Regions from separate parts of the Brochothrix campestris genome, predicted to be linked through region 1. Evidence: predicted binding sites of a transcription regulator. Region 1 holds the regulator's gene; the other holds the start of a gene.
What was found. The regulator LexA, encoded in region 1, represses DNA repair genes until DNA is damaged. The targets are predictions, from matches to a motif close to CGAACATATGTTCG.
Positions count from the first base shown of each region.

Region 2: a site for LexA is predicted at 2,870-2,883, ahead of ACJYYY_RS09510 (DNA repair exonuclease). Genes of this name have one in related genera too.

Region 1 is NZ_CP175511.1:1,320,477-1,331,404, reverse strand. Features, by position in the region: gene hemC (hydroxymethylbilane synthase) at 1-320, shown strand, start outside; gene hemB (porphobilinogen synthase) at 344-1,318, shown strand; gene ACJYYY_RS06525 (uroporphyrinogen-III synthase) at 1,332-2,039, shown strand; gene ACJYYY_RS06520 (hypothetical protein) at 2,197-2,604, opposite strand; gene ACJYYY_RS06515 (hypothetical protein) at 2,694-2,840, opposite strand; gene lexA (transcriptional repressor LexA) at 3,029-3,631, opposite strand; gene ACJYYY_RS06505 (LysM peptidoglycan-binding domain-containing protein) at 3,808-4,137, shown strand; gene tkt (transketolase) at 4,373-6,364, shown strand; gene ACJYYY_RS06495 (YneF family protein) at 6,540-6,797, shown strand; M-box (ykoK) riboswitch at 7,013-7,180, shown strand; gene mgtA (magnesium-translocating P-type ATPase) at 7,390-10,044, shown strand; gene ACJYYY_RS06485 (MFS transporter) at 10,468-10,928, shown strand, end outside.
Region 2 is NZ_CP175511.1:1,909,074-1,920,001, reverse strand. Features, by position in the region: gene ACJYYY_RS09520 (transglycosylase domain-containing protein) at 273-2,339, shown strand; gene ACJYYY_RS09515 (YlbF family regulator) at 2,412-2,768, shown strand; gene ACJYYY_RS09510 (DNA repair exonuclease) at 2,902-4,143, shown strand; gene ACJYYY_RS09505 (AAA family ATPase) at 4,140-6,884, shown strand; gene yhaM (3'-5' exoribonuclease YhaM) at 6,956-7,906, shown strand; gene ACJYYY_RS09495 (hypothetical protein) at 8,097-8,324, shown strand; partial or broken gene ACJYYY_RS09490 (IS30 family transposase) at 8,375-8,843, shown strand; gene ACJYYY_RS09485 (peptidylprolyl isomerase) at 8,892-9,800, opposite strand; gene ACJYYY_RS09480 (DUF3267 domain-containing protein) at 9,907-10,461, opposite strand; gene ACJYYY_RS09475 (YtxH domain-containing protein) at 10,615-10,928, opposite strand, start outside.

The sequences.
Region 1 (10,928 bases):
TTGAGTGCCGTCGTGAGGATGACTTCGTTCGTGAAATGTTAGCCAGTGTTCATGAGGTAGACACAGCTAAAACGGTATTGGCAGAACGGGCTTTTTTGAATGAGATGGATGGCAGTTGTCATATGCCGATTGGTGGCTATGCAACGCTCGTGCATGATACGATTAAGTTAGAAACCTTGTTGGCAGCTACTGATGGTCAAACTGTTATTCGTGGTAAAAGCAGTGGCAGTGATAGTCAGGTAGTGGGACAACAAGCTAAAAAACAGTTATTTGAACAAGGGGCGGCTGCGATGATTGCAGCTCTTAATATCACCGATTAAAAAAACTGAAAGAAGGAATTCAAATGAGTCAGTTTAACAGACATCGTCGGTTGCGCGCTACAGCGATGATGCGTCAAATGGTACAAGAAAATCGTTTAGCGAGCGCAGATTTAATCTATCCTTTATTTGTAGTCGAAGGGCGTCACGTGAAGCGCGAGGTGCCAACAATGCCAGGTGTTTTTCAGTATTCACTGGATCAAATCGATGCTGAGTTAGCCGAAATTAATGCGTTAGCGATACCCGCGGTAATCTTATTCGGCTTACCAGCCGAAAAAGATGCAATTGGTACAGGTGCCTTTCATGTGCATGGTATTATTCAAGAAGCAACGCGTTATATTAAAGCACGTTATCCTGATTTACTCGTCATTGCAGACACCTGCTTATGCGAGTATACCGATCATGGGCATTGCGGTCTCATCGATGGTGAAACAATTTTAAATGATGAATCATTAGCAATCCTAGCACAGACTGCTGTCTCGCAGGCCGATGCGGGGGCAGACATCATTGCACCATCAAACATGATGGATGGTTTCGTTGTTGCGATTCGTGAGGCGCTCGATCAAGCTGGTCATCACGCCATTCCAATTATGTCCTATGCAGTTAAATATGCCTCAGCCTATTATGGACCATTCCGTGATGCTGCTGATGGTGCTCCGCGTTTTGGTGACCGCAAAACATATCAAATGGACCCTGCTAATCGCCGGGAAGCGATGCGCGAGGCAGCCTCAGATATCGCTGAAGGAGCTGACTTCTTAATTGTGAAACCGGCAATGGCCTACATGGATATTATTCGTGATACACGTAATGCGCATGATGTTCCGATTGTCGCTTACAACGTTAGTGGTGAATATGCGATGGTTAAGGCAGCCGCTCAAAATGGCTGGGTTGACGAAGAAAAAATTGTGATGGAAACATTGCTTGGAATGAAGCGTGCAGGTGCAGACTTAATTATTACTTACCACGCAAAAGACGTCTGTCGCTGGTTAACAAAAGACTAGGGAGGGTCATGAGATGAAACGGATCATTGTAACGCGGATGACACATCAAGCGACCAGCTTACAGGAACTCATTACCGAATTGGGTCATCGGCCTCTGTTTTTTCCAGTCTTGACCTTAAAAAAACAGCAGCAGACGTTGGTACAGCACTATTTGACCCAATTAGCTCCGGAGGATTACATCGTGTTTACAAGTCAAAACTCCGTCGAAGCAGTGTTAGGTGAGCGCCAATTCCCGACATTTAAGGCCATTTCGATTGGGCCAGCCACGACGACAGCGTTGCGAGGCTATGGGATTGAACCAGTGATTGAGGCGGATTCATTCATCTCGAGTGGTGTTGTTGCAGCGGTATCACAGGTGGTTAAGCAAACCGATAAGGTTTGGCTGCCACAATCTGCACGCGCAACGACAGACTTAGCAGATGCATTGTCATCCCTTTGTCGGTTAACCCATACGACCGTCTATACGGTCGTTCCTGCGAAACGGATCCCCTTTACGTTTGAAGCCGGTGATTGTATCACGTTAACGAGTCCGTCGACAGTGAGCTCTTTTCTGTCATTGCTGACAGCCTCAGAGCGTCAGTTGTTACCGACGTTTGCTTTGTTGTCAATTGGACCTGTCACAACGGCGGCAATTGAAAATGAAGGTTTACGCGTCACTTATGAAGCAAAGCCTTATCATGTGAGTGGTTTTCGTGCCTTTTTAGAAAATAACAAAAAATAGCGGCTCTATGTCAAATAGTGTTGTTATTCAAAATTTAGTGAAATAAGTCATTTTTGCAGCTATCTTTTTTGGTAGCTGCTTTTTTTGTAGTCATGACATTTGTGAAGGACGCTTTCTGCGGGTGACGCTTCATCCTCCGCGCTCCGCTGTGGGGTATTCAGCTGCCACTTTTCCCGCTAGAGTCGCCTTCACAAACGTCATGACGCTGCACGTTTATTATTGAGGCTCTCGCTTCATATGAATAATTTGAAAAGTAATCTCTGAGATGATGCAATCTTCTAGATGGGAGGATATCAATGATTTCATATTTTTTCGCATCAGTGCAAATAAAATGCATCTGACTATCAGCACTCTTTACCGATTTGAATTCATCCATTGAAAGATCTAGTGGAAGCCTTTGATAGTTCGGTTTGAATTGAGGCGACCATTGGTGTAAAGCACGATTAACAGTAGTTGTTGAAACACTCTGTCTAAAAGCGATATCTTTTTCAGAAGTAATAAACTGTCCTTCGGCAGCTAGTGTTTGGATGACACGTTTGGAGATAAAACAATTTCGTTTTACCATCGAAGTTGAAGCGATAAAGGTTGTTTTACATCCTTTACATAAGAAGCGTTAGCTTCTTTAAAAAGAGATAGGTTGGAAGGTTATTTGTTTTAGGGAGTGTAAGAGAGTGTACCAAAATAACAAGTGCTTAAAACACCTTTAATTAACTGAGTTAAACACCATGTTTTTGGAAAAGAAATAGTTTCATCTGTAATTCCAGAGGGATTTGCGATATTATTACAAGTGATAGCTGACATTGTCGAATCCCCCTTATAAATTTGTTGTGATGACTTAATATTATAGGGATTTTGAAAATGTTGCTATTTTTTCGCGGAAAAATAGGCATCAGTGAAAATTCACCAACACCATAAATTATAGAACCAAAATAGCCTTCTGCCAGGAATGATGCTGGCAGAAGGCTATTTTTTGTTTACTTGAAGAAGGACTACATTTCTCTGAATACCCCAACGACTTTACCCAGAATGGTAACATTTGTTAAGTAAATCGGTGCCATCGTATCGTTCTCTGGTTGTAAACGAAAGCGATTTTCTTCTTTGAAAAAGCGTTTACAGGTTGCTTCATCTTCGTCGGTCATCGCAATCACAATGTCATTATCATAGGCCGTATTTTGTTGACGGACAATTAACTTATCGCCATCGAGTATGCCCGCATTAATCATACTTTCACCATCCACTTTAAGCATGAACAGGTTCGCATCACTGGTAAGCATTGATTCAGGTAACGGAAAATATTCTTCGATGTTTTCAATGGCCGTAATTGGCACACCCGCAGTGACTTTTCCAAGTAAGGGAATATTGACAGTTGCCACCTTAGGTGAATCATCCATAACTTCAATGGCACGTGGTTTTGAAGGGTCACGTTTAATCAAACCTTTTTGTTCCAATCGTTCTAGGTGACCATGAACAGTAGAACTTGAAGCTAAACCGACAGCTTCACCGATTTCACGGACCGAGGGTGGATAACCTTTCGTTTTCACTTCATTTTTGATAAATTCGAAAATTTCACTTTGTCGTTTAGAAAGTTTCATTAGACACCTCTGTATCGTTATTTAATAACTATAGTATAACACCACAGTTGTTAAAACACAAACGTTTGTTCTGTTTTACTGTTGACAAGAACGTTTGTTCTGTTTTACTGTTGACAAGAACGTTTGTTCGGTTTATGATATAAACACGAACAAACATTCGATTGGGGGATTTATAAATGAAAACAGTAATTGATCGTATTTGGTCTAAATTTGCTTTTGTCCTTGTTTTAATCGCTATTTTAATTGTATTCACATTGGTTGTCGGATTTACAAGTGGTGATTTAGGCAAGGGGAAATATGAAACGTACACAATTGTCGAAGCTGATAATCTCTGGTCTATCGCTGAAGACTACACACAAACTGCTAAAGAAACACAACATATGGTTAAATGGATGAGTGATCACAATCCCATCATGCACGAGAATAAATTAGAAGTCGGACAAGAAATTGTTATTCCCGTTAAAAAGAAAAGCAATGCACACACGATTTACTATGCAAAAGATTAATAAATGGATCGCCGAGGCATCGAAGTGAGGATAATCTCAAATCGATGTTTTTTTGTGCAAAGCGTTTCCATTGTTAATTTAAAAGCATTTTCCGAACTTTTCTCTAGTTGTTTTGCTAGAAATGGTTTATAATTATGCTTGTACGAATTAATACATTACTGTTCTTTCAACTATAGAAAGACAAATGAATTATCTGTATACGTATATAATTATATCTTGAGAGGATGTTTTTTAAATGTTTGATAAAGTAGATCAACTCGCAGTGAATTCAATCCGAACTCTTTCTATGGATGCTATTCAAAAGGCTAATTCAGGACATCCAGGCTTACCATTAGGTGCCGCTCCAATGGCTTATACTTTATGGTCGCGTTTTTTAAATGTAAACCCTAGCAACACAACGTGGTCCAACCGTGACCGTTTTATTTTATCAGCAGGGCATGGTTCAATGTTACTATACAGCTTGTTACACTTATCAGGCTTCAAATTAAGCATTGAAGATCTTAAAAACTTCCGTCAATGGGGTAGCTTGACTCCAGGACATCCTGAATTTGGACATACAGACGGCGTCGAAGCGACAACAGGACCATTAGGTCAAGGTGTGGCAATGGCAGCCGGTTTTGCAATGGCAGAACGTCATTTAGCAGGGATGTACAACAAAGATAACTTTAACGTTGTTGATCACTATACATACGCTTTATGTGGTGATGGTGATTTAATGGAAGGTGTTTCAGCTGAAGCTGTTTCATTAGCTGGTCACGAACAACTTGATAAATTAATCGTGTTATACGATTCAAACGATATTTCATTAGATGGCGACTTAGATCGTTCATTCTCAGAAAGCGTGCAAAAACGTTTTGACGCTTATGGTTGGCAACATTTGTTAGTTAAAGATGGTAACGATTTAGCTGAGATTGAAGCTGCAATTGCCGCTGCTAAAGCTAACAAAACACAACCAACAATCATCGAAATTAAAACAGTTATTGGATTTGGTGCACCAAAACAAGGTACAAGTGCTGTCCACGGCGCGCCATTAGGTGCTGACGGCATTGCTGCTACAAAAGCGGCATATGGATGGGATTACCCTGAATTTACTGTTCCTGATGAAGTATACGCACGCTACACAGCTAATGTGGCTGAACGTGGTGCAAAAGCTGAAGCAGAATGGAACGCTCTATTTGCTGAATACAAAGCTGCTTATCCAGCATTAGCGCAACAATATATTGACTCATTCGCAGGTGAATTACCGGCTGATTGGCAAGCAGAAATGCCGACATTTGCTGAGGGTTCGGCAACAGCTTCACGTGCGTCAAGTGGTGATGTTATTAACGCGATTGCAGCCAAAGTACCGTTCTTCTTCGGTGGTTCTGCCGATTTAGCAGGATCAAACAACACAACGATTAAAACGGATGAACAATTTACAAAGGATGCCCCAGAACAACGTAACATTTGGTTCGGTGTGCGTGAATTTGCAATGGCCGCTGCCATGAATGGGATGTCACTACACGGTGGGTTACGTGTGTTCGGTGGAACATTCTTCGTCTTCTCAGATTATTTAAAAGCGGCTGCTCGTTTAGCTGCGATTCAACATCAACCAGTAACTTACGTGTTAACACATGATTCAGTTGCAGTTGGTGAAGATGGTCCAACACATGAGCCAGTTGAACAACTTGCTGGTTTACGCTCAATTCCTAACATGGTTGTCATTCGTCCAGCTGATGGTAATGAAGTGAAAGCTGCATGGAAAGTAGCCTTAGAGTCACAAAGTCACCCAACGTCACTTGTCTTAACACGCCAAGGCTTACCAGTCATTACAGGTTCTGCTGCTAAGGCTGAAGAAGGTGTCTTAAAAGGGGCCTATGTTATCTCGCCAGCTCAAAAAGAGGTCGCCGATGCAATTTTAATTGCCACAGGTTCTGAAGTTAACTTAGCAGTTGAAGCCCAAGCGGCTCTTGCTGCAAAAGGAACAGATGTGTCAGTTGTCAGCATGCCGTCATTCAATCTATTTGATCAACAATCAGCTGAATACAAAGAGTCTGTTTTACCAAACGCTGTTCGTAAACGTGTCGGTATTGAAATGGCAAGCTCATTTGGTTGGGGTAAATATGTTGGGTTAGATGGTGCAGTCATTGCCGTTGATACTTTTGGTGCTTCTGCACCGGGTGACACGGTAATCGCTGAATACGGCTTTACCGTTGAAAACGTCGTTAAAACAGTCGAAGCATTATAATGTGATACGTTAGACGCAGAATGAGGCAACAGCTTGCCGTTTTTTCTCGGTCAGCTGTTGTCTTATTTTTGTGTAAGTCGGTGCTATTCGATGGATTCCATCGTCTAGGCTATTGTCATACCAGCGCTTTTACAGTACAATAATAGAGATAAATGAGAAATGGGGGAAACAGATAATGAGTTTATGGTTAGCGATTGTATTAATTGTAGTAGCATTATTAGCGGGAGCGGCATTAGGTTTCTTTATTGCACGTCGTTACATGATGAAATACTTACAAGAAAACCCACCTGTTAACGAACAAATGTTAACAATGATGATGGCTCAAATGGGTCAAAAACCATCACAGAAAAAAGTCAACCAAATGATGTCTGCAATGAGCAAACAACAAGCAACTGCAGCAACTAAAGAAAAAGCTAAAAAGAAAAAGAAATAATGAACGAAAACTGACAAATGTTATTTTTCGATATATTTCAATTTTAATTTAATGATGAAAAGGTATAACTCATAGAAGTTGTACCTTTTTTTATTTATTTTTTTTGTTTCGGAGAGATATATTATTAATGCTGATAATCATCTTTTTCCTGACGATAGGTAATGTTAGTGATTGACATAGTCGTAAAGTAATGGTAATTTTAAAAAGTTAAGAAAATGAAAAATTGTTAGGTGAGGCTCCTATGCAAACATAAGCCACTGCCCGGAAATGTCGAGAGACACCAACGTGGTAGAACAGGAATTGCCGGATTAAGGCTCTTCATAAGGTGGCTAAGATGTACTCTTTACGTTGCACAGTGCTAAAACTCAACGAGGTTTTTGCTATTTTGTTATGCCCTCGTTGTAAATTACAACGGGCTTTTTTTGTTTTCAAATTAGTAACACGAAAGGGTGAGACGATGAGCGGAGATGACCCCAAAAGTCATACGACGCAGTCACTGACAGTAGTGATCGTTATGAAATCAACAAAAGTATCTGACGGTTAGGTCGCTGTCAGCTGATTGCACAAACAATCAGAAAAGAGGCGAACAAAAATGACAAAGAAAACAATTACACCATCTCAAAACAAGTACGATTTTGCAACACGGGCAAGTGAGGAAGAATTATTTTCTTACTTTAACAGTGCACATACAGGGTTAACAACTGAAGCAGTCACTCAATCTCTTACGGAGTATGGTGAAAATCGCTTGGAGGCAGTTAATCAAACACCGTATTGGCGGATAGTGATGAAAGCCTTTTTAAACCCGTTCACAATTGTTTTAATTGCATTAGCATTTATATCCTTTATAACAGATTATACGTTGGCAACGGCTGCCGACAAAGATATGACAGCTGTTATTATTATCATGACGATGGTCATTTTAAGTGGTTCTGTCAGTCTTTTTCAAACGGTTAAAACGAATAAATCACTCGAACAGCTCCAAAACATGATTGAAGTTACGGCTGCTGTACGTCGCAATGGTCACAAAGCAGTCGAGCAGCCGATTGAGTCACTTGTCGTTGGAGATATTATTGAATTGTCGGCGGGAGATATGTTGCCGGCTGACCTTCGCATCATTGAAGCGAAAGATTTATTTGTGTCACAAGCATCAATGACGGGTGAAAGTGTTCCTGTTGAAAAAAATGGTGCACGAGCGATGCCAACTAAAAGTAAACTTGAGGCTGAGAACCTTGTCTTTATGGGTTCAAACGTCGTCAGTGGAACAGCTGTTGGGATCATAATTGCAGTCGGACAAGCAACTCAGTTTGGTCAAATCGCGACTGACATTAGTGCTGTGAAACTGAAAACGTCATTTGAAAAAGGCGTGGGCTCAGTATCGTGGCTCTTAATACGGTTTATGCTGCTCATGGCTCCGACCGTTTTTATTATTAATGGCTTAACGAAGGGCGATTGGCTCGAAGCATTAATGTTTGGTTTGTCTGTCGCTGTTGGATTAACACCTGAAATGCTACCGATGATCGTAACGGCCAATCTTGTCAAAGGAACGGCAGCAATGGCAAAACAGGGAACAATCATTAAAAATATTAATGCCATTCAAAATTTTGGTGCGATGGATGTGCTTTGTACAGATAAAACCGGTACGATTACACAGGATAAGGTCACACTCCAATATCATCTCAATGTAAACGGTAAGGAAGACGATCGTATTTTACGCCATGGTTTTTATAATAGCTTTTATCAAACGGGTTTGAAAAATCTGATGGATGTCGCCATAATTGCGGAAGCCGAAAAGCAACTTGCAGTTAACACTGATAATTACCAAAAAATCGATGAGATTCCTTTTGATTTCAATCGTCGTCGGATGAGCGTCGTTATCAAAAATCAAAAAGGTGAGACAGAAGTTATTACAAAGGGTGCAGTTGAAGAAATGCTAGCGATTTCAACAACGGTCGAATTTGATGGTCATATTCTGCCGTTAGATGAAGACATGCGTGCTAAGTTGTTGCGGGCAGTGACTCAGCTAAACGAGCAAGGACTACGTGTGATTGCAATTGCCCAAAAGAAAACAAACCCGCAAGACCATGCTTTTTGTATTGCCGATGAAGCTGAGATGACGTTGATGGGCTACTTAGCGTTCTTAGATCCACCGAAAGAAACAGCGCAGGCTGCTATCTCCTCGTTGCAATCGTTTGGTGTCGCTGTGAAGGTGTTAACCGGTGACAATGCCGAAGTAACACGAACTGTTTGTCGACAAGTTGGTTTAACGACTGAAAACTTTTTTCATGGTCATGACTTAGATGAATTATCTGATATCGAATTAGAAAATATCGTCTTGGATTATCAAGTGTTTGTGAAGTTATCACCGAGTCAAAAAACGCGGATTGTACAAGCATTACAAGCAAATGGTAAAGTGGTCGGCTTTATGGGCGATGGCATTAATGACGCCGCCGCTATGAGAACAGCCGACATTGGCATCTCAGTTGATACCGCGGTTGATATCGCCAAGGAATCAGCTGATGTTATCCTCCTTGAAAAAGACTTAAATGTATTAGAAAAAGGGATGTTAGAAGGCCGCCATCTGTTTGGTAACATCGTAAAATACATTAAAATGACCGCTAGCTCAAACTTCGGTAATATGTTCTCAGTCCTTGTTGCCAGTATCTTTTTGCCATTTTTACCAATGCTACCGATTCAAATTTTATGCTTGAATTTGATTTACGATACAACTTGTATCTCACTTCCTTGGGATAAAGTTGATCGCAGCTACTTAGCGAAACCGCGTAAATGGGAAGCGAAATCGATTGGTAACTTCATGCGATGGATTGGACCAACCAGTTCGATCTTTGACATTATCACCTTTGTGCTACTATTCTTTATTATTTGTCCACAGGTTGTGGGTGGTCAGTTCAGCACATTGACTGGTAGTGAACAAGTGGTATTCATCGCCTTGTTCCACGCCGGTTGGTTTGTCGAATCATTATGGTCCCAAACATTGGTGATTCATGCTTTACGAACAGAAAAGATACCATTCTTACAAAGCAATGCGGCCCGAATTGTTACTTGTGTGACGGCAATTGGCATTTTGATGGGAACAGTCTTACCGTATACCGCAGTAGGAACAACATTAGGAATGAGCGCTCTGCCACTGAGTTACTTCGCATGGCTGGCCGCGATTATACTTGCCTATTTAGCATTAGTGAGCGTGATGAAAGGCGTTTACATCCGCCGCTTTGGTGAACTGTTATAAAGTCGAAAATGAAAGCTGCGTGAACGCTTCGAACATATGAGTGAAAGTAAAGCGTCGACGATGATGTCGTCGCTTTATTTTTATAATTAAAAAGTTATTTCAAAAAATAATAGTTAGAATTATCAGAAAACGATGGAGTGTTGATCGTTATTATGCTATCATTAAAGTGCTAAATTGGAACGGTGGTGAGAGGCAATTTTTAATCATCATGTTGTAGCTACGAATGTATGTTTAGTGACTTGTTTAATTGTTTCACACAACAATTAAACGGCGGATAGCTGTCTTTTTTTACAATCGTAGGCAACAAGCTACAATGCTTAACAATGTGATCACATAGGGCTATCGGGCGATTAGATAGCTCTTTGCTTGGATCAAAGAAACAAACAAGTCAACAAAAACAGTGGCAGAAAGCGCAGGTACCAGATGAACACATTTTCCAACAATACAAAGGTTACATTACTGACCGCTTTTCTTAGCAGTTTAGTATATGGTTCGACGATTCCATATTTAATCATCTACTTAGCAAAACATGTACCGACACAACTAGCCGGTGTCATCGTCATGAGCAATGTTGGAGTTTCATTTGTAGCCGGTTTAATCGGTGGTTATTTGGCAGATCATTGGCAGCGTAAGCATATTTTGCTCGTCTGTCAACTTTGTTATGCTGGTGGTTATTTTCTAATGGCCGCTCAACTAGGAGGGTTTTTTCAGTCGTTAAGTTGGCTTGTCGTCGGTTATTTTATCGTCGGTATCAGTTTCAATCTTTATTACCCGGCTTTTGGAGCGATTATATTGGATAGTTCGACCCATAAAAATCGCAAACGTGTGTATCAATATGAGTATTGGCTTTTTAATTTAGCGATGGCCTTAGGTGCTTCGATTGG
Region 2 (10,928 bases), 590 kb from region 1:
CCCATCGGAATAATCCCCCCTCGTGTAAGTTTGAAAATTAGTGTAGCTATTATTTAATTATATAGTAGTTGATATAGCAAGGCAACTATTAGGAATAGCGATTTGAGAATGGCTATTAGAAAAAAACAACGACGAGTTTCTCAATATAATGAAATTGTTTGATAGAAGCAAAGAGCTCACATCGTCATCTTCGATTATCCTATGTTTTTATGATAAGATGAATTAATACCAAAACGAATGAAGGATGGCTTAAAAAGAATGGATGACAAATTATGAAAAATGAACAAATTAATTTTTTAAATATGAATAATATTACTCGTAAGTGGGTACTGTTCTGGCAAAAATATTACGTGACTAAAATCGTTATTATTACTATTCTAACGGTTGTCTTTTTGACAATTTTATACTTCACATTTATGGCTAAACAAGCAAATGTTAATGGGCTAAAAGCTGCGCTTGAAACAACGACAGGTCTTTACGATAAAGATAGCGATAAGGCGACAGAGGTGTCATCACGCAATGCAACTTTTGTCAAAATTGATAAAATATCTCCTAATATTAAAAACGGCCTTATATCTATAGAAGATAGACGCTTTTATACTCATAATGGCTTTGATATTCGTGGGATGGCTCGAGGTGTTGTCGGTTTACTAACAACGGGTCATATTACAGGTGGAGGATCGACTATCACACAACAACTTGCGAAAAATGCACTACTAACCGATAAACAAACATTAAAGCGAAAAGTTGAAGAATTATTTTTAGCAGCTGAAATTGAAAATAAATACACAAAAGATGAAATTTTAGAAATGTATTTGAATACGGTCTATTTTGGTAATGGTGAATGGGGCATCGAGAATGCGTCGCAAAAATATTTCAATAAAGCGGCTAAGGATGTTTCAATTGAAGAAGGTGCACTGCTAGCAGGGTTGGTTCAATTACCCTCTTCTTACGATCCAACAAAGTACATTGAAAAAGCGACAACGCGTCGAGATCAAGTGTTAAAAGCAGAATTAGAAAACGAAAAAATCACGCAGGAACAGTATGATACAGTTATTAAACAAGCCATTGTTTTGAATACGAAAGAAACGACTACAGCACAGACTAAATATCCGTTTTATACCGACGCTGTCTTGAATGAAGCTATCAATAATTATGGTTTGTCACAAGATGATTTACTTACAAAAGGTTACAAAATTTATACGATGATGGATCAAAACCTCCAAACAGCGATGGAAACAGTCTACAACAATGATTATAACTTTCCGAGCGATATGAACGGCGAGATGGTTCAAAGCGGTGGTGTGATGATGGAACCAAAATCAGGAGGAATATATGCACTAGTCGGTGGTCGTGGCGAACATGTCTTTAGAGGCTTTAATCGAGCAACACAATTGCGTACGCAAGTGGGGTCAACAATGAAACCGTTAGCTGTTTATGTGCCAGCACTCGAGGAAGGATTTGAAACAACTGACCAACTCCAAGATAAGTTCACTGACTTCAACGGTTATAAACCAACGAATATTGGCGGAGTTTATCAAGGGAAAATGCCGATGTATGAAGCAGTGCAAAATTCGATTAATCTACCGGCTGTATGGTTACTCAAAAAAATCGGTCTGAACACTGGTGTTAAATCAGTCGAACGATTTGGTCTTTCAGTCGCAAAAGCAGATGAAAACTTGTCTTTAGCTTTAGGTGGTACAAAAACAGGCTATTCACCAATGACGATGGCGCGGGCCTACGCTACTTTTTCAAACGAAGGTAAATTACCAGAAAAAGGGCATCTAATTAGAAAGATTGTTGATGCGAGTGGCCGAATCATTGTCGATAATGAAGAAACAACGAGTAAAAAAATCATTTCTGAAACGGTTTCGAAAGATATGACTTCGATGTTGTTAGATGTTGTGAAAAGCGGAACAGGTCAAGGTGCAGGCGTTCCAGGTTATGATATAGCAGCGAAAACAGGCTCAACTCAGGTGGATTGGACAACGGATGGAACCAAAGATCAATGGTTTGTTGGCTATACTCCTAACGTTGTACTATCGATGTGGATGGGCTTTGATAATACAGATGAAGAACATTATTTGCAAACTGACAGTTCATCAGGTGTTGTTAGTGTTGCGGGTAAAATCTTAAGTCAATCATTACCACAAATGAAAAACGAGAGCTTTGATATTGAAAGTGCTGCGACAGCAGAACAAGAACGCCAAACGACCAAGGAAACAGAAGAAAAAGGTATCTTTGATAGTGTGAAAGACACAGCTGACTCAGTCGGATCAGGAATAAAAAAAGGTGCTCAAAAAACGAAGGATTTCTTCAATTATTTTTTTGGTAACTAGTAGAAGTTTTTTGTGTTATCGAAATTGAAAACATGGTATAGTAATTATGAAATCGACTAGGAGGAATGCATAATGTCTGAAAATCTTTATGATATCGCAAACAATTTAGAAAGTAACTTACGTCAATCGGAGCAATACACTGAACTGAAAAATGCTTACCAAGTTGTCAAGGATACACCAGCATCGCAAGCATTATTTGATCGATTCCGTGTGATGCAATTAGAATTACAACAAAAACAAGTACAAGGCCAAGAAATTACTGAGACTGAAGTTGAGACTGCGCAAAAATTAGCGCAAGAAGTACAAGAAAATGAACATATTTCAGCCTTAATCGAATCAGAACAACGCATGTCGGTTGTAATTAATGACTTGAATGAAATTATTACACGTCCGTTACGTGACTTATATCAAGAAGAACCAAAAGCGTAAAGTTAAAGAGTGAATTACAAGCAAAGCAGTCACCCCTCGGTGACTGCTTTTTTGTGTGGGATAGTATTCTCTTTAAGGGGTAAGGTTTTTCGTGTTATACTAGAACATATATTCGTATCGAGGGGGATGGGTGATGAAAGACCTACGATTTATGCACATTGCTGACTTGCATTTAGATAGTCCGTTTGTCGGCTTGAAGCAGTTACCACCGCTCATTTTTCAAACAATGAAAGAGAGCACATTTAAGGCATTAACCGAACTCGTTACAATCGCAATCAATGAAGATGTAGAGTTTGTAATTATTGCCGGTGATATTTATGATGAACAAACACAAAGTATTCGTGCTCAGGCGCGTTTTATAGCAGAGATGCAGAGGCTAGAACAGGCTGATATTGCAGTGTATGCTGTAACCGGAAATCATGATTACCGTGGCAATCATGAGGTGGCGTTAAGTCTTCCGAGTAATGTAACGTTGTTTCCGAGCGAAACAACAACTGTGATTCACGAGTTAGGTGATGGCAGATCAGTCGCACTGCATGGTTTTAGTTATGACCGACGCCACATTAAAGACCGACGTGTCGATACCTATGTTAAGGATAAAACAGCATCTTATAATATTGGGATATACCATGGCGAAGAGCTAACTGAAGGTGGGAACTATGCACCATTTTCAATAGATGAGTTATTAGCAAAGCAGTTTGATTATTGGGCATTAGGTCATATTCATAAACGAGCAGTATTACATAAAGAGCCAATGATTGTTTACCCGGGCAATATTCAAGGTCGTCATCGTAAAGAAACGGGGCAAAAAGGTGGCTATTTGGTCACTCTAAATGAACTGAAAACGAAACTGTTATTTAAAGAAGCAGCTGCAATTGTATGGCACGAATGTTTTTTGGAAATCGAGGCAGATATGAGTCTAGATCATTTGTTGCAAAAATTAACTGAGCAAGTTGATGCTGTACGTCAGCTTCAAAAGGGGCAGGCCTTTTTAAGAATCGTCATTCGTTCAAATCGGAAATTAGGAAAGATAGTGCAACAAAAAATTAATAACAATGAAGTATTGGAACGGTTGCAAGATCTTGAACAAGAGCGTGATGATTTTGTCTGGGTTTATCAGATTGAACAACGATTAAACACTGATGTTTCAGCCAGTTGGTGGCAAGAAGATAGCGCCTATCAAACGCATTGGTTGGGTGCTATTAATCAATTGAAAGAAGCACAAGCATTTAATGATAGTATTCAAGAGATGATAATGCAACGTCTTGCTCGACGCTACATCGAAGTGCCTACTGATAGCGAACGCGAGCAGTTAATAACAGAGGCAACCTTGCTGATTGGGCAGTTGATTGCGGAGGAAGGTGAAACAAAATGATTATTAAACAGCTTGATGTGTATGGCTACGGTAAATGGCGTCAAATAACGTTTCCAACTTTTGGAAAAACACAATTGATTTATGGACCAAATGAAGCAGGGAAATCAACAATGATGGCCTTTATTGAAGCTATTTTATTTGGGTTTCCAACAAATAAAAGCAGTGAAAGACGATTAGAACCGAAGGATTACGATGGATTTGGCGGTCGGATAACGGTTGCAACCGATACCAATGAAATCGTCATGATTGAACGGAAGAAAGGCAAGGCGACTGGTGATGTCACCCTTTATTTTGCTGATGGTTCACGGGGCGATGAAGCCGATCTTGTGAAATTATTGCAAGGAATGACGAAGCAGATGTTTAAGGCCATCTATAGTTTTGATATCCATGGTTTACAAAATGTGCAAGCCTTAAAAGAATCTGATTTCAATCGTTATTTATTGGCAGCAGGGACAGTTGGTTCAGATGTATTGTTAAGAGTCGATACTCAATTGCAAAAAAAACGTGAAGATATTTTCAAACCAAATGGACGCAAGCCAAGCTTAAATAAGAAACTAAATCTTTTAAAAGATTTAGAACTGAAGTACAAGCAAGCAAAGGCAAATAATGGTGCTTTTTCACAGCTTACAGAGCAAGCGGGTTTGCTTGAACGACAGCTAGAGCAATCCCAGAAAAAAGAGGCTGACTTAAGCATACAACAGGAACAATACACTGACTACTTAAGCAAATGGTCAGTATTTGAAGAAGCGGAAAAAGGCCAACAAACGTTAAAAAAACTTGCGGTTACTCGTTTTCCAGCAGATGGATTTGAACAGATGAAGGCGTTGGTGACAGAACGAGAACAGCTGGAAAATGAGGCTTATAAACTGGAATTATCTTTAAATCATGTGTTGCGTCAAATGGTTGAAAGCAACCAGTTTGAAGGACTAGAATGGGATGAAATTGAACCTTATTTAGCAGATTGGTCACTTTTTCAAGAGCGTGAACGTCGCTTAACAGCATTAGGAACAGAGGCTATAAACGAACAGTTATCGCGTCAAATAATAACTGATCTGACCGAAGCTAATCTAGCAGAGGTGACACAATTGGTACAAAAATATGAACGCTTACAATGGCAGCTACAACAAAAGCAGCAAGAAAGTCAATCGCTGCTCGCTAAAATTGAACGGCAACAATTAAATTGTGATGAAATTGAAGAAAAGCTACAAGATGAGAGTGATCAAACTGACGTAACAAAAGCACCGTTGATTGGTAGAGGTGTTTATGTCAGTGTTGGAGCGATCATTGTTAGTGTTCTGCTCGCTACAGTTATTCATCCGCTGTTCTATTTGATGGCTTTGGGCGCGCTTATTCTACTGTTTAAAAGCTATAGTAGTTATCGTACGAAACCAGGAAAACTCGTGGAATCGAGTTCAACTCATACCGAGTGGGAAAAAATTTGGCAACAGCAGTGTGCCGTATTAGATGAACTGCAATTTGTAAAGTCAGAACATGATCGAACAAATGAAGGATTACTGGAGCAAAGTGAAGTTATTTGGCAAAGTTTAGCCTGTTATGCCCAACAAGCAAAACTGTCTCTTTCGCCGACGGAAACAGACGTCTTTTTAATCGCCTTCAACAAGCGACTTAACGAACAACGACACTGGCACCAAAAACAAGCAGAACAAAAGCAAATGACTGAGCTGATAATGGCACAAAATCAGTGGCTAAATGGGTTACAACAGGTGACAGCGGCTGTGAAGGATGAGCTAGATTGGGCTAATGTTCCAGCCACACTAGACCGCTTGTTGACTGAGCAAAAGGCCTATCATCATCAGACCGAAGCTGCGATTAATGCACGACAAGAAAAAGAGCAGCTACTCAACAATAAGACGCGCGTTGAGGCAACACTTGTTCGTAATGAGGAAAAACAAGCAGCTTTGTTGGCTGAAGTCAATGTGCCTGATATAGCAGCCTTTTATCAGAAGGCAGAACAAAAAAGACAAGCAGAGACAATTAAGACACGTTTGATGGTGCTACAGATGCAAGTCAGCAATAATGAGCGCAAAGCATTACGACAATTCGCTTCGAAAACAGCTATTTTAAAAGCATTAGCCAATCTAAAAGAACAGCGTCTAACGATCCAGAAAGAGCGCCAAATAGCACAAAAAAACTTACTTGAATTGAACCATCAAATTCAATTGTTAACAAAAGGTGAAGTTTTCGCGGATATAGCACACGAATATTTTTTACTAAAGGCTGAAGTAGCTAATCTCAGTCAGGAGTGGATGCGCTATAAAACTGCACAAACAATTGTCAACGAGATGGTCGAACGACTGCAAGCTGAACGACTTCCACGGGTACTGAAAAAGGCGAGTGAATTCTTAAGTTATTTAACGGAGGGACGTTACTATCGCATCGACTTTTTCGCGGATGAACTGCTCGTGCAACGACAAGATAATTTTCAATTTAAGGGTGAAGAATTGAGTCAAGGAACAAAGGAACAGTTGTATTTATCGATTCGATTTGCCTTTATTGAGGTGTTGGAATCGGCAATATCCTTACCGATTATAATTGATGATAGTTTTGTTAACTTCGATAAACGTCGAACAGACTTAATTATGAAATTATTAGACCGTATTAAAGATAAACAACAAATCATCTATTTTACCTGTCATGCCTATATGAAAGATTACTTGCCGGCTGAACAATGTTTGGATTTAACGACCTACCGCCAAAATGACACGGAGTCTGAATACTAACGTTTTTTTATAGTGACGAGCATTATGTTATAATAAGGGTAACGATTATGATTACGAAAGAGGAGATTTTGATGCAAAAGAAGTTGTTAGAGTACAATGTTGGTGAGGCTGTTGAGGCCTATGCTTTTATTAAAAGTGCTCAAAAAGGAATTGCTACAAATGGAAAACCTTTTTTATCGATTGTGTTCCAAGATAAATCAGGTGAGATTGAAGGGAAATTATGGGATGTTTCTGATGAAGATTTGAAACGTTACATACCTGAAAGTATTGTAAGTGTGGTTGGTGAGGTGCAAAATTATCGTGGACAAAAGCAAATGAAAATTAAAGGTTTACGTGAAACGAGCGCGTTAGACAGTGTATCGGCCGATCAATTTTTAAAAACAGCTCCAATAAAACGAGATGAAATTCAACAAGAACTGATGCATTACTTATTTGCGATTAAAAATGCGAACTTACAACGTGTCACGCATTATCTTGTGAAAAAGTATGAGGCAGAATACTTTAGTTATCCAGCTGCGATGCGTCACCATCATGAATTTGTCTCTGGTTTGTCATTCCATTCGTTATCGATGTTGCGCATTGCTGATCAGCTCCAACAACAGTACACTGAATTGGATGCCGATTTACTCTATGCGGGTATCATCTTACATGATTTAGGGAAGGTGATTGAATTAAGTGGCCCAGTGGCAACGACGTATACGATCACTGGTAATCTGTTAGGTCATATTTCAATCGTGTCGAATGAAATTGCTAAAGCAGCAGCTGAATTGCAAATTGACAGCGAAGAAATCGTCGTCTTACAACATATTATTTTATCTCATCATGGTAAAGGCGAATGGGGCAGTCCTAAACCGCCACTAGTGATGGAGGCTGAGTTGATTCATCTGATTGATCAAATGGATGCCTCATTAAATATGTTAACGAAGGCGCTTGCTCATACCGATCCAGGAACATATAGTGAACGGATTTTTGGTTTAGATAACCGCTCGTTTTATAATCCGAAGTACAATAAAGAAGAGTAATAGACTTAAATAAAGAGTGTCAGTGATTTGTAATCATTGCCACTCTTTTTATTATATGCCGCCGATAGTAAAATTAAGCGAGACAAATAAAAAAGCCATTTTGTGCGACACTCAAAATAGTTCCGACCAAAGAATTATTTTGAGTGTAGACAAATGACCTATAAACATCTCTACACCAAATGTACTTGTAATGATAGAAGCCTATTTCCAAACGAAACAATCTGTTTTAACCGGATTGAAGATACTAGGATGTTCAAGACAAACGATTGATAATGTCTACAATTTTTTAAAGAAAAGTTCCTCGGCCAGTGCTTTTTATCAAAAACACAAAGAAAATAAAACATATTGTGGCAGACGACCGATCATTTTAAGTACGGATCAACAAACCTACATTCAGAAAATGACGGCTAAAGGTTAGCCACCTGATGTATAGCTATTTCATGTTCTGGTAGAACGCTCTATTGCCTATTTAAAGCCAACTACTTCGGTATCACAAAGCTACCAATGAAAGGTAAACGTAAGCCAAACGGACACAACGAACGTCGAGGAAGGCGATACAATTGTCGGTGTTTATCATAAAAGTGAAAATCAGCAAATATCGAAAAAGAGACGACGGATTGTTTACAATCTATTCTCAAAAACATGTTTAAATCACTCACGTTTGATTGTGGAAAGAAATAAGTAACTCCAATGAGAGCTCTATTTTTTTGCAGAGACTGGAACACCTTCACAACGCGGGCTAAACGAAAATTCTAACGGCATTTTACGTAGAAATGGCTTGCCAAAAAAGCTGGACTTTTACCAAGTTAACCAAAACTTCGTTTCAGCTGTTGCTTCAAAAAGAAATCACATACCAAGGAAATCATTAAACTACCGGACACCATTGGAAGTGTTTTTGAGTTACGTAAACGAAGAGCAATTGTCCAGCTTAATTTGACAAATAATATGCAAAAAAAAACAACCCAGTGGGCTGTTTTTTTGCATATTATTTGTCTGATGATTTGTATGAAGCAAAGACATCTTTAAAGTCAGAATCTTTCACTTTAACATCAGAAGCTTTGTAAAGTTTTTTCAATGCAGCAGTTTGGGCTTCTTGAGTTGCTTTAGTAGTGTAATAAGATTCTGTTACCGTTTTTTTGTCTTTATCGAATGTTGATTTAGCTGGTTTTTTAACCATCTTGATTATTTCATAAGTACCAGAACTTGTTTTGATTGGTGCAGATACAGCACCTTCTTTAAGTTTGTAAACGTCAGCATAGAAATCACCATAGGCTGTTTGTGCAGCAGTTACACTGATAGGATCGGTTTTACCGCCGTTAGCACCAGTTGTTGTGTCTGTAGAGTCTGATTTTGCAAGTTTAGCAAAATCGCCACCATCTTTAAGTTTTTTAGCGACTTTTGTTGCAGCATCTTTGTCAGCTAAAACGATTTTTGAGATAGTGAAGTCTGGTTGCCATGTTTTGTCATAAAAAGTTTTTAATTCTTTAGTTGAAGGTTTTACATAATCACGAGCTGCTTGATTAAGCAACGCTTGTAAGCGTAATGTATCTTTATATGCTGCGATTGAAGTAATACCACTTTGTTGTAAGGCAGAAACTAAAGCATCTTTACCACCGTATTGTTTTTGTAAAGCTTCGACTTGATCATCGATTGTTGCTTTTTTAACTTTAGAACCAAATTTATCTTCTAAAATTGTTTTGAATGTTAGTGATTCAACAGCACTTGCTCCCGATGCATCTTTCATATAATCGTAAAGTTCTGTTTTTGTTACGTTACCACTTTTTGTTTTGACAATAGCACTGCTACTGTTTGAGAATAACATCACTGAAAGGACAATTACTGCGACAACAAGCACAATAATACTACCAATCATTAAATTGATTTTTGATTTCATTAATTTGACACACTCCTTAGGTAAATTGAATTAGTCTACAACATTTATCATATCAAGAACGGTCTGAAAAGACAAATTAAATAACTATTAACTAAATATGAATAAACTATGACCACTCGTCATCAAACTCATCTTTAATAAGAACTCTAACTCCACGGGAAGAGTCCTCAATAAAGCTGTTGTTGGGAAATTTCAAGTAGGTGAAAAAACAATAAATATCGGTTGTACAGATAGCTAAGTGTATCGCCAAGGCTAAATACATATAGACCGACTTTAAATCATAATAATAATAAATTAATAACCAAAGAAGCGACATGGTGAGAAATGGGGTAATTAAAGCGAATAAGTAACGGCGTTTTGGAACTGCTTTGTCTAACTTTACCTCGATAAAGGGAACAACAACAAAGTGTCGCTGGATTTGAAGATAGATTTCTCGTTTGTCAGGCATGATGATGTAATGAAATAACTTATGGAAAGGATAGATTAGTAATAAAATGAGAAAGCCGATTAATGGGTACTGGTACGTATAGTTATTTCCGAGCAATAGGTGATGCGTAATAATGAGCGTACTTAAGACAGTGATGAATACAAGGAAAGATACGATGAATAAACGGTAAAAACTTTCTTCTTGTTCATGTTTAATAGAGCGGATGCAATGCATGCCATATCTCCTTTCTAACTTCAAACAGTATTCTATCGTGATTGGTCACTGAAAGCAAGTACAAAAAGACCTCATAAACAAACGTTTCATGAGGTCAAAGTGATATTTTGAGGTTCTGTCTTTTTTATGAGCTATCGAAGGGCGGTGCTAAGCTTAACCTTTGACTGTTTTTTCAAGGGCACTGACAGTCTTTTGGAGATCTTTCAATTCATCTTTTAAGCGTTGTTTATCAGGTTCAATTGTTTTGTTCCAGTTACCAACGACTTCCTCAATTTCTTCGACAACATCTTTAACAACTTCAATCCCTTCGGTTGAGAAGGTTTTTAATTGTTCTGTTAACGTGTTGGCATTATAGGCAATTTCTTTTAAAACGCCGCCCATGCTAACTGATCGTTCAGCAATATCGTTACGTAATTCTTTACCTGCTTTTGGAGCTAAGAAAAGGGTTGCAATCGCCGAAGCACTTG